DNA from 3 places in the Shewanella sp. SM95 genome. Region 1 is predicted to be linked to each of the others. Evidence: predicted binding sites of a transcription regulator. Region 1 holds the regulator's gene; each other region holds the start of a gene.
What was found. Region 1 encodes FliA, which starts transcription of late flagellar genes. Its sites were predicted from a motif close to CTAAAGNTNNNNNNNNNNNNGCCGATA; they were not measured.
Positions count from the first base shown of each region.

Region 2: L5M29_RS03590 (VC2046/SO_2500 family protein) is a predicted target of FliA. The motif match lies at 1,476-1,502, and genes of this name have one in related genera.
Region 3: pomA (flagellar motor protein PomA) is a predicted target of FliA. The motif match lies at 2,330-2,356, and genes of this name have one in related genera.

Region 1 is NZ_JAKKSE010000016.1:38,167-42,414, forward strand. Features, by position in the region: gene L5M29_RS16350 (chemotaxis protein CheA) at 1-914, opposite strand, end outside; gene L5M29_RS16355 (protein phosphatase CheZ) at 930-1,667, opposite strand; gene cheY (chemotaxis response regulator CheY) at 1,681-2,064, opposite strand; gene L5M29_RS16365 (RNA polymerase sigma factor FliA) at 2,112-2,825, opposite strand; gene L5M29_RS16370 (MinD/ParA family protein) at 2,818-3,699, opposite strand; gene flhF (flagellar biosynthesis protein FlhF) at 3,704-4,248, opposite strand, start outside.
Region 2 is NZ_JAKKSE010000002.1:172,394-176,641, reverse strand. Features, by position in the region: gene L5M29_RS03610 (PLP-dependent cysteine synthase family protein) at 1-712, opposite strand, end outside; tRNA gene L5M29_RS03605 (tRNA-Tyr) at 944-1,028, opposite strand; tRNA gene L5M29_RS03600 (tRNA-Tyr) at 1,171-1,255, opposite strand; tRNA gene L5M29_RS03595 (tRNA-Tyr) at 1,327-1,411, opposite strand; gene L5M29_RS03590 (VC2046/SO_2500 family protein) at 1,537-2,025, shown strand; gene L5M29_RS03585 (DUF406 family protein) at 2,234-2,521, shown strand; gene L5M29_RS03580 (putative bifunctional diguanylate cyclase/phosphodiesterase) at 2,766-4,248, shown strand, end outside.
Region 3 is NZ_JAKKSE010000030.1:14,547-18,794, reverse strand. Features, by position in the region: gene thiI (tRNA uracil 4-sulfurtransferase ThiI) at 1-17, opposite strand, end outside; gene L5M29_RS21370 (flagellar motor protein MotB) at 468-1,400, opposite strand; gene pomA (flagellar motor protein PomA) at 1,404-2,171, opposite strand; gene xseB (exodeoxyribonuclease VII small subunit) at 2,486-2,725, shown strand; gene ispA ((2E,6E)-farnesyl diphosphate synthase) at 2,728-3,609, shown strand; gene dxs (1-deoxy-D-xylulose-5-phosphate synthase) at 3,631-4,248, shown strand, end outside.

The DNA of each region.
Region 1 (4,248 bases):
GGGGGCGTAGGCGCTTTTACTTCAGCTTTCGCAGGTGCTCCGCCTTTCCCATGGAGTTCATCGAGTAATCGCTCAAACTCATCATCGGTAATTTCATCAGCATCTACAATCGGTTGAGGCGCAGGTGTTGCCACAACCTTAGGCTTAACAGGCACTTCAGCCTCAGCTTTAAATTTACCTGAGCCATGAAGTTCATCCAGTAACGCCTCGAACTCATCATCAGTGATGTCATCACCTGATGTTGAAGGTGTTTTAATTGGTGCAGCAGGCTTGACAGCAACAGGCTCAGATACAAATGTGGTAGCAGCGACCGCAGGTCCCTTTCCTGAACCATGAAGCGCATCCAATAAAGCTTCAAATTCAGCATCATTGATATCATCGATACTTGAAGACGTATTTTCAATGGAAGATGAGTTATCACTTATGTCAGCAGGGATTTCTTGAAGGGTAGGAGTATCAATAATGACTTCAACAACAGGTTCTGGCTCTACAACCTTGGCAGAAGCGACTTCAGATGGCAAAGGCGCACCTGAACTGAGCATTTTAAGTCTCGCTAACAAACCTGAATCGGCGGGGTCTTGTTGCTCGCCCTGCTGGGTTTGCGCAAACATGGTATTAATTGCATCAACAGCCTGCAAAATAATATCCATCAACTCTGCGTTAACGCTACGCTTGCCTGTCCGCAATAAATCGAAGGTATTCTCAGCCTCATGACAAACATCAACCATGGGAGTTAAGCTAAGAAAGCCAGCACCACCTTTAACGGTATGAAAACCTCGGAAAATGGCGTTCAGCAAGTTAGTATCATCAGGATTATTTTCAAGCGCAACGAGTTGCTCTTGCAGAAGCTCTAAAATTTCACCGGCTTCGATTAAAAAGTCCTGGAGTATCTCTTCATCTACATCAAAGGCCATCAAATTGACTCCCAGTTAGAAACCCAGACTCGATAGAAGATCATCCACTTCGTCTTGACCCGTTACCACATCTTGACGAAGCTCGGCATTCATTATCGGGCCTTCTGCTTCAATATTATTTTTCTGAGCAATCTGACTTTCAATCATAGGTTGCTCACCAAATACCGTCAGCATAGAAACCAGATTACTTTCTACTTCCATTACTAGATCAATAACACGACGTATTATTTGTCCTGTTAAGTCTTGAAAATCTTGCGCCATCAAAATTTGATTAAGCAATTCACGTAATCGAGTCGAGTCATTTGCACTACGAGACATAAGGTCTTGTACATCGTGACAAAGGCCCTTAAATTCAGTCAGCGCTATCTCGCGTCGCATTAATCTGTCCCAAGATGGCATGACATTTTGAATATTTACGGTCACGGCATTAGCCAAAGGTAAACATTCTTCAACCGCATCCATGGTTTTATTTGCAGCTTGTTCGGTCATGTCAATAACGTAATTTAAACGTTGCTTGGCATCGGGGATCTCTGTATTGGCTAATTCAGCAAGACGATTATCAACTTGAAAATCCATCAGCGCACTATGAAGTTGCCGAGTTAATTTACCTACTTCTTCGAATAATTCTCGTTGCAGTGGAGCAGCAAGCTCCCGAAATAAATCATCTGCCTGACTTTGCTCACATGCACTTAATAATTCAACTAAATGCTGAGCTTGCTCGAGCGTGATGAGCCCTGATGTTTGTGACTTCATAGCTCATCCTTGCTCAAGCGAGTCGTTCGAATATTTTATCTAACTTCTCTTTCAGCGTTGCAGCGGTAAAAGGCTTAACCACATAACCATTCACTCCCGCTTGAGCGGCAGCAATAATCTGTTCACGTTTTGCTTCAGCAGTTACCATTAATACGGGTAAATGCTTTAGCGAATCATCAGCGCGAATTGCTTTTAACAGATCGATTCCTTGCATACCAGGCATATTCCAATCTGTAACAACAAAATCAAAATCCCCCTTTTGCAACATCGGCAGGGCTGTTGAGCCATCGTCTGCTTCTTGGGTGTTATTAAACCCCAAGTCTCGCAACAAGTTCTTGATGATACGCCTCATTGTCGAAAAATCGTCAACAATGAGAATCTTCATATTCTTGTCCAAGGTTTCCTCCGGTGAGCTGACATTCTGTGCTCGATTAATAATTATACTTATGTCCAGTGCTTGAGTTTAGCTTTCAATCGCAACATTGCCTGACTTAATATCTGGCTAACCCGCGATTCACTGACTTCAAGAATGGCGCCAATCTCTTTTAAATTCAATGCTTCATCGTAGTACAGGGATAACACTAATGCATCTCTTTCAGGCAATAATTTAATTGCCTCAACCAGAGCAGAATGAAATTGGTTCTCAGCTAATGCTTCAAATGAATCATCATCGGACCGATCACTCACTGTAAGTATATCCTGAGATACGCCTAAATCTTCTATCCCTATGATTTTTCCGACAGAAACATCGTTAAGAATATGATGGTACTCATCGAGCGTCATATCAAGTTTTTCTGCAATTTCTGTGTCGCGTGCATCACGGCCCAGTTCTTGCTCTAACTCATCAATAGCGTGTGCAACCTTACGATTGTTACGATGAACGGAACGAGGGACCCAGTCGCCACGACGAATTTCATCTAACATGGCTCCACGTATGCGTATGCCGGCGAAGGTTTCAAATTTCGCACCCTTGCCACCATCAAACTTGGATGATGCTTCTAGTAACCCCATCATCCCAGCTTGGAGTAAATCATCTAACTGCACAGATGCAGGTAGTCTGGCGAGTAAATGATGCGCAATTCTTTTAACCAACGGAGCATACTGTTCAACGATCGACGATTTATTGTCTAAACAAGTATACGCAGCGGCTTTATTCACTCGTTTTTTCCTCTTGAAAATCTGGTCGTTGTACTAAACGCTCAACGAAAAACTCCAAATGCCCACCAGGTTGCTGCGGCACAGGCCAGCTCAAAATTTTATTTGCCAATCCTTGATACGCAATCGCCGCTGGTGATTTAGGATAAGCTTCAACCACCAATTTTTGTTTACGAACTGATTTACGTAAGTTTTCGTCAAATGGAATCGTGGCGACTAATTCAAGTGCAACATCTAAAAATCTGTCGGTCACTTTACTGAGTTTAGCAAATAATTCCATACCTTCGCGTAAACTACGCACCATATTGGCAACTATTTTAAAACGGAACACGCCATGCTCACGGCTGAGAATTTTAATCAGGGCGTAGGCATCGGTAATCGAAGTGGGTTCATCACAAACAACGACTAGCACATCCTGCGAAGCACGTGAGAAACTGAGCACCATATCTGAGATCCCAGCAGCAGTATCTACGACTAGAATATCAAACTGAGTCCGCATCTCACTAAATGCACGGATTAATCCAGCATGTTGCGCTGGGCTTAATTCCACCATCCCCTGTGTTCCTGAGGTGGCAGGTACTATGCCTATCCCCTTAGGACCACGCACGATAATATCGTCAAGCTCTGCATCACCAGAGAGAACATGAGAGAGGTTACGCTCGGCACGAATACCCAGCATGACGTCGACGTTTGCTAAGCCAAGGTCAGCGTCAAGTACCAAGACACGCTTGCCTTTTTCGGCTAATGCCACAGCAGTATTAATAGAAACGCTGGTTTTACCCACGCCTCCTTTACCACCAGTGACCGCGATTACTTTCACTTTTTCGTTATAGGGTTGATTCATCATACGTAAACCACTTGCTTGATCCAGGGTCATAAATCTACTCAAATGCACAGGCCATATTATCTGACCACGCTGTGTCTTGTAATGATTGTTGTTCTGTACTATCTAACGCTGCGAGTGCCTGCTGGGCTAAATCTAGGGTATCCGCAACTTTCATATCTTCAGGAACTCTTTGTCCATCAGTAATATAACTTAATGGTAATCCGTTTTGGATCAACACACTTAATGCCCCTGCTAACGACACAGATTCATCGAGTTTTGTGAGAACGACACCAGATAGGGGAATGCGTTTAAAATGATTGACTGCATCTTGCAGCACACGGCGCTGCCCTGTCGCAGACAGTACCAGATAACTGCGGATAGGTATCCTGCTATTTGCAGTTAAATTATCAAGTTGCTGGTAAAGGCGCATATCTCGCTGTCCCATGCCAGCCGTATCTATCAATACTAGCTTGCGATTCCTAAACTGATAGAGAATTTGCTCTAATTCATTTAGATCATGAGCTTGCTTTACTGGGCAGCCCATTATTTTGCCATAAGTTGCTAATTGCTCATAGGCTCCGATGCGATAATGATCTGTGG
Region 2 (4,248 bases), on a different contig from region 1:
CGACTACGCAAAGTTGTGTCGCCAACCTTTGATAGCGAATGTAACGGCCTATGGTCGCCGATGTGCCGCCAGTGCCTGGGCTCATCACTATCCACCGCGGGATAGTGTGTGGCTCGCGCTCCATCTGATTGAAGATAGAGTTGGCTATGTTGTTATTACCGCGCCAGTCGGTTGCACGCTCGGCGTAGGTGAATTGATCCATATAATGGCCGCCAAGCTCTGCGGCAAGGCGCGCCGATTCTGCGTAAATCTCACTGGAATGATCGACAAAATGACATTGACCGCCATAGAAAGTGATCTGCTCAATCTTCTTTTTAGCCGTGCTTTTGGGCATTACGGCAATAAAAGGTAAACCGAGTAAGCGGGCAAAGTAGGCTTCAGAAATCGCCGTACTGCCCGATGAGGATTCGATAATTGGCGTGCCTTGCTTAATCCAGCCGTTACACAGGGCATAGAGGAAGAGTGAGCGGGCGAGGCGATGCTTCAAACTCCCTGTCGGGTGGGTACTTTCATCTTTAAGATAAATATCTATGCCATCGAGCATAGGTAATTCAAGCTTAATCAAGTGGGTATCGGCGCTGCGCTGAAAATCCGCTTCAATCTTGCCTATCGCGTGGGCTTCCCATGTTGGGCAGAGTCTGTGAGCGCTGTGAGAATCCACTGGTGGTTGAATCGTGTTAGAAATCATAGTAGTCACATCGAAAGAGATCATTTTCAGAGCATATCACAGGGACGGGCAAAGCGGTTTTATTGGATGAGCTTGAAGTCATTCGCTTAAAGTAGAGCACGACGTAATTGAAATCAAAAACAAATGTCGCTCACCAAGAGGTTTACTTAATATAGAAATGCCAAGAATTTAATTAGATTAAGCTGGAACAGTCAGATTAAGTTGGAACAGACTAAGCGGAAGTGGAACAAGAAGGATATGCGAGAGTGAAAGAAATGGTGGAGGGAGAAGGATTCGAACCTTCGAAGGCTGAGCCGTCAGATTTACAGTCTGATCCCTTTGGCCACTCGGGAACCCCTCCACAAACTTTCTTTTTAGCTTTACAACTGACTTTTAAAATTGTCTTTCAAAACATCATCAATAACAGACTTGTTTATCAAGACAAAACTAAACATTGGCCATGTTTAGTCTTTGAAAATGATTATCTGCGTTAGAGATAAAGATGGTGGAGGGAGAAGGATTCGAACCTTCGAAGGCTGAGCCGTCAGATTTACAGTCTGATCCCTTTGGCCACTCGGGAACCCCTCCACGAATACCTTTAACGCTTTTGTAAAACTCTACATCATTTTCGAACAACACGATAAAACTTGCAGTGCAAATGGTGGAGGGAGAAGGATTCGAACCTTCGAAGGCTGAGCCGTCAGATTTACAGTCTGATCCCTTTGGCCACTCGGGAACCCCTCCTCAATTGCGGCCGCCATAGTAGTCAGAAACCTTTTCCATGTAAATACCCAATTTAAAAATATTCCTAAAGTTATGTATCAAATGGTCGATTAACTAACAACGAATTTTTTTGAAGATGTTTTTTTATGCAAATTGATGTTCCTTTAGTCAACGAAGCCCAAATTGGCACCCGCTTAAACGCAGCGATAGAAAACGACAGACGGGGCGAATTCGCCCTGTTGCTGTCGTTACTGTCGGTTGACGCTCGGGATATGGCACAATTCCAATGGCAAAATGAACTTGATATGGCGCAAAAATTACAACGTCAGTTCGAATTGCCACCGCAGCAAAGTTTAATGGCGGATTTATCGTCTGCTGAACCAGTGGTTGATAACAGCAGTATTTTTATGGCTCAAGGTCCACGTGCGTTTCAATTACAACAAGCATTGCGACCGGAAGCCTTAGTCATCCGTGGCGGCGAGTCAGTCGCAATGGCAGAAGCGTTAAGTAACTGTGACCATGTCACTCAGCTGAGGCAAAGGGGCCAACTAACCGCGCCCAAAGTCGAGATTATGCACTTTGCTGATCAATTGGCAATCCAACGTAATCTTGTGCCTTTGCTCGCCTCAGCCTAAGGCCGTCTTCCCGCAAGTGGTCTTCAGTACCCATCAAGTCAATCTGATCCATTTCGATAAATAAGCGTGAGCTAAAGCCAGTTATCTTGAAGCTTAATTACCTATAATTCGTATTAACCTATCGAGTTAAAATTTACCACGTTAAAAATTTAACGAGCATATTTTAGTTATGCCGTTAATCAGTCGCTCTATACATTAAGGAATACAGATGAAAGGCATAATAGAAGCACAGAGCCCGACAGTGAATGACACTTGCACCGATTGCGGCAGCTTTGTCGATATCGGCGCCGTTATTGATGAACACGATACGTTATTGACGTTAAATTTTGTTGGCGATAGCGCTCAAGCGGATGCCGAAAGCATGGCAACACGCGCTCAAACTCGATTTGCTGAAGTGCAAACTGAATTTGTGACTAAGACTGAAGGCGTCGACTTACTGCTGACCTTCAATGTCAGCGCGGAAAAAATGATTTTTCAATTGGAAAACGGCCTGTAATTTTTAAAGCAGCACTTTAGTTTTTAGTCGGTTATGGATATCCGGAAATCGCGCTAATTGCCTAAAAATGCTGCTATTGTTAACCAAATTGTAATAAATTGTGCCACATGTTGCTGTGCTTACAACAGTTAGTGTAATCTGCCTCCAAATAAGAATAATTCAATCAGCTTAATTCCACATTTTGAGGTAAGTTTGCTAACAGCAAAGACCTTTAGCCCAACACGAAGTTTTGTAGGGAACCAGCGTGAAGCGACGTCAGCATCAGCATTTATTGGAGTCTTTGGTACAGTCAACTGCAAAACAGCAGGGCGATTTCACAAAGACGGCAGAGTTAACCACAGAGTTGTTGTGCCAGAATTTAGCGGTTTCTTTGGTATCAGTGTGGACTTTTTCATCTGATCAACAAACCCAATCACTCGTCGCACAATTTGGTTCTATGATGTTGCAAGACATTCATAGACCTAAGTTATTACAAGATTGTCCCCGGTATGTACACGAGCTCAAAACTCTGCGCCATATCGATGCAGGCAATGCCCTGACCGATCCACGTTTAAGTGAATTGGCTGAGTGCTATTTTATCCCGCGGCAAATCAACTCGAGTCTTGACATCGCCATTCGTATCAATGGCCATCTCGAAGGTGTGCTCTGCATCGAGCGGGCACAATTGACTCCCCACTGGCATGACAGTGAAATTCACCTCGCGTGCCAGATGGCCGACCAATTAGCCCTGACCTTAGCGACAAAACACAGCTACGATAAAGAAGAAAGCTTGAGTTTATTTCGCTGTGCCACTGAACAATCGCGACAAATCAGTATGTTAATTAATCTGCATACTGAAAAAGTCGAGTATGTGAATCAGGCGCACAGTGAAATCACTGGCATGCCCCGTGAACAGATTATCGGCGCGAATATCCGTGAGTTGGCTTTTTTCAAGCAGCATGCCCAATTAGCCGAGCAAACCCTAGCGCAAATCTTTAGGGGCGAAATTGCCAAAGGCGAAGTGCAGTTTAGTCGTGCCGATGGCAGTCGTTATTGGCTGACATACGTGCTGAGTCAGTTCATTACCGATCGCGGCAATCATTATGCCTTGGTCTCGTGTGAAGAAAATACCGACGAGCATAACTATAAGTCAGAGCTTGAACGGCTTGCTTGGCGTTGTGGATTAACGGGACTCCATAACCGTACTCATTTTAATCGAGTCCTTGAACGTACCACGAAGGGACTGTTGTTATTAGTTGATTTAGTGGGATTTAAGCGTTTTAACGATACCTATGGCCATGAAAATGGCGATAGCTTGTTGATAGAAATTGCCCGCCGTTTGAAACATTTTTCTGAGATTAATAAGGCCACCGAAATTGCCCGCGTCGGCAGCGATGAATTTGCCGTGCTGTTGACCGATGATAATGCGGTTTACGATCTCGATTATTTTAGTACTCGCCTGTATCAACATCTTGCTATGCCTATTTTAATCGGCCGCGAGCAAGTCGAACCTAAGCCTGCTTTAGCTGTGGTTGATATTGCCTCTGTGGCGAGTTTGTTTGCCCCATTAACCTGTGCCGATATTGCAGTGCAGTATGCTAAAAAGAAAAAAGGCACTGCAATCCAAGTATTTAACAGCACGTTATTGAGTGCATTTAAAGAGGATGCGCAGATAGAACGTGATTTACACAGTGCGATCCGTGGCCGTCAGTTTGAGCTTTATTATCAGCCACTGAGGGATCTTGAGC
Region 3 (4,248 bases), on a different contig from region 1:
TTTACAATAAACTTCATGGGATTTCCGCGGGCAATTTTAAAACAGCAAAATTGGTTAAAAGAATAATCGGGGGATTATATACCCAAGCAACCTAAAAAGGCGAGTTTCAGCGCACATAGCCAACAGCGACACAGGCCAAATTTGTGGCGTATTCATCGCGTATTAATGACTAAATCACGGCAGCTAATTAGGCTGAAATAATGTCACTAAAGCCTATTCGAATGGTTTGAATTTCCCTGCTTAAAATAAGTGATTTGAGATAAATCATTAACAATAAGTCGTTGAGGGATAGTTAAGGAAACTTAGGGATTACACACTCAATGTGATTAACGTAAAGCCCAAATGGATTTAAATCAACCACAGAAATTTGATGCATAACACTTTAACTAAAAGGGAAAAGTCCACATTAGCTCAATAAAAAAGCCGCAAGATTATTGCGGCTTTAGATTGGGAGAGTATCTAAACACTTAAGGCGAATTACCGATCTGAATTTCTTCAGACTCCTTAGCTTTACCTTGCTCAATAGCAATTTCAACCCTGCGGTTACGGGCACGATTTTCCGGAGAATCGTTAGGGACAATCGGATTGTTAGACGCCATACCAACCACTTTCATTCGATTAGAATCAAAGCCGCTGACCTGTACTAACTCATGGGCCACTGCCACGGCACGTTTGCTGGATAAATCCCAATTAGAACTATAGAGCTCATCGCTTATTTGCATATCATCCGTGTAACCTGACACTGTGATGACACCTGGCACATCTTTTAACAATTCGCCGACTGAGCGTACCACAGGTTTAAATCGAGGCTGCAGGAAACCTGAGCCAGAAGCAAATGAACCCTTCTCACGTATACGAATAATAATCTGCTGACCTAATGACTCAATTTCAATCGCTCCATCGGTGATCTCTTTATTGAGCTCCTGCGCCATCTTCTTCACTTGCTGATTGATCTTTTCTTGCGCCGCTGCCGCTTCCGCTTTAACCGCATCGGCCACTTCTTGCGCCGTAGCACTCGCTTCGCCACCCCGCTGAGAACCATTTTGCTGCTGCACGCCTCCCGCACTATCGTCTTCACCCGCTTGGAAATCCAATACAGGTTCAGTCATTTCATTCGTTTGCTGGTTAATGATTTCAATCGGAGTCGGATCGGGGCGACCTGGTCTAAATTCTAAGGCAATGACAGAAGTCCCTTTCGGGATGTCTTTAACTTCCACCTTATTTTGCACACCAAAGGCATACTTCATTGAGCCCGCGATCTGTTTAAACTTCATCACGTCCATTTCAGAAAATGACAATAACAACACGAAGAAGCACATCAACAGCGACATCAAGTCTGCAAATGTTGCAAGCCACATAGGTGCTCCGGGCGGTGGACAGTTGCACTTAGCCTTAGCCATTGGCTACTCTCCGTCCGTTGTATCTATTTTGCGATTTTTCTCAGCCAGATAATTTTTCAAGAAGCCTTCAATCACCCTAGGGTTTTGTCCGTCTTGAATCGCCAATACCGCATCCATAATAAGATTACGGTTAAGCATTTCTTCTCCCATCCTAATTGTTAGCTTATCCGCGATAGGCAAGCAAACCATGTTAGCGACCATAGCGCCGTATAATGTGGTTAACAAAGCAACGGCCATCGAGGGACCAATAGATTTAGGATCTGACATGTTAGATAGCATGGCCACAAGACCCACAAGCGTACCTATCATGCCCATCGCTGGGCCAACATCGCCAAAGGCTCTAAATATGCCAATCCCCGTCCGATGACGTTCTTCCGTTAGAGCGATATCCTTCTCTAGGGCTGCACGCACCACTTCACCATCGTGACCGTCGACCAACATATCAACAGCCTTTTGCATAAAAGTATTGGTAATTTGAGCTTCTTCTAATGCCAAAAACCCCCCTTTACGGGCGGCATCCGCCATAGTGACTGACTGCTCAATCAAATCTTCTGGTTTATCAATCTTAAATACAAAGGCTTTCAAAGCAATTTTAACGGCACTAAAAAACTGTTTAAGAGTGAACTTCATCATTACCACGAAGAAGGACCCACCGAACACAATCAGGATCGAGGGCACATCAACGAAAATCATCAAGCCGCCACTGGTCACCATAGCGCCGAGAATAAAACCAAAGGCTCCCACAATTCCGATTATTGTTGCTAAATCCACAACGGCTCCTCAATTTTCGTAATAAACGACATAATACTTACTCTGGGTAAGCAAGAACACTCAGTTATTCTACCGAATAAGATAATCCCACCGACACACATACGAGCCTTGTTTATCCAGTTAAAAATTACCATACAAATGATGATACTATTGTCAGTTATCGGACACACACTAAGCAAGTTTAGCGACAATTTATATTTTCTGGAAAAATTTCAGTAACAAAGCGTGCTATTGAGCAAATATCTTTAGTCTGAATTTGACCCTTACGCCGCCCTGATATACCTTGTGTCCGCTAAATCAAAGGAAACCTGAACGTGGCGAAGAAACCCGAAAATCTTAGTTTTGAAGAATCCCTTGGCGAACTTGAACGCATCGTTGCCGATCTAGAACAAGGCGATATATCCCTCGATGACGCGTTAAAACAATTTGAACGTGGCATCAATCTCGTTCGAAATAGCCAAGCAAAACTCGAACAAGCCCAACAAAAAGTGGCCATTTTACTGAAACAAGATGAAAATGCGCCCCTATCCCCCTATGCCGTTGAGGGCGAATAAGCGTGTTAGTCAGTACCATTCAAGAATATCAACAACGAGTTGATGATCAATTAAAACAGCGTTTTAGTACGCTTGAAGATACAGCTCCCCAATTAAAAGCCGCTATGACTTACGGTGCCTTATTGGGAGGGAAGCGCATTCGACCGTTCCTCGTATACAGTGTAGGACGCATGTTTGGGGTCGAACTCGAAAAGTTAGATGCTTGCGCCGCAGCCATTGAATGTATCCATGCTTATTCATTAATCCACGACGATTTACCCGCCATGGACGATGACGAGCTCCGCCGTGGCCAGCCGACCGTGCATATTGCCTTTGATGAAGCGACGGCCATTTTAGCGGGGGATGCTCTGCAAACCTTAGCCTTTGAAATTGTCACCGAAGCCGTAGCAGGGATCAGCAGCGAACAACATATTGCTATGGTAAGAGTATTAGCCAAAGCCTCAGGTTATCGTGGTATGTGTGGAGGCCAAGCAATAGACTTAGCCTCGACCGATAAACATATTGATCTTAAAGCATTAACTCAGCTACATAATATGAAAACCGGCGCCCTTATCAGCTGCGCCGTTGAGTTAGCTTTGATCGCCGCAAACGCGCCAAAAGATCAGTATGCTGCTATGATGGATTTTGCTCGTGCGGTCGGACTCGCCTTCCAAGTACAAGACGATATCCTTGACATCGTAGCCACCACCGAAGAGCTAGGTAAACCGCAAGGCTCTGATACTGAATCGAATAAGAGTACGTTTCCACAACTACTTGGACTACAAGGTGCACAAGACACCGCCAAACAACTGATCCAAGAGGCACTATCAGCGCTGGCTAAATTGCCATACAATAGCCAGTTAATTGCAGACTTCGCCCGCTATATCATTGAGCGAAGAATATAATAAGAGTCGAAGTATCTCGCTATGAGTTTGGACATTTCTCAGTTTCCCGTGTTGGCGCAGGCCAACACCCCCAATGAGCTCCGCCAGCTTCCTCAGGCACTTTTACCACAAGTAGCCGATGAACTGCGCGAGTTCCTTCTTAAGTCTGTTGGCATGTCCAGCGGACATTTTGCCTCTGGGCTCGGCACAGTAGAACTCACTGTGGCACTGCACTATGTCTACAATACCCCCTTTGATCGACTGATCTGGGACGTAGGCCATCAAGCCTATCCCCATAAAATTCTCACGGGTCGACGTGACAAGATGCACACCATTCGGCAAAAAGATGGCTTACATCCTTTCCCATGGCGTGAAGAAAGTGAATACGACACTTTCAGCGTTGGCCATTCTGGCACGTCGATTAGCGCCGCGCTGGCGATGGCGATAGCTGCAGAAAAAGAACAAGCAGGTCGTAAAGTGGTCGCTGTGATCGGCGATGGCGCTATGACTGGCGGCATGGTGTTTGAAGCCATGAACCACGCGGGCGACTTGCACAATGACATGCTCGTGGTACTGAACGACAACGAAATGTCGATTTCAGAAAATGTCGGCGCCCTCAACAATCATTTAGCACAACTGATGTCAGGCCGTTTCTACACC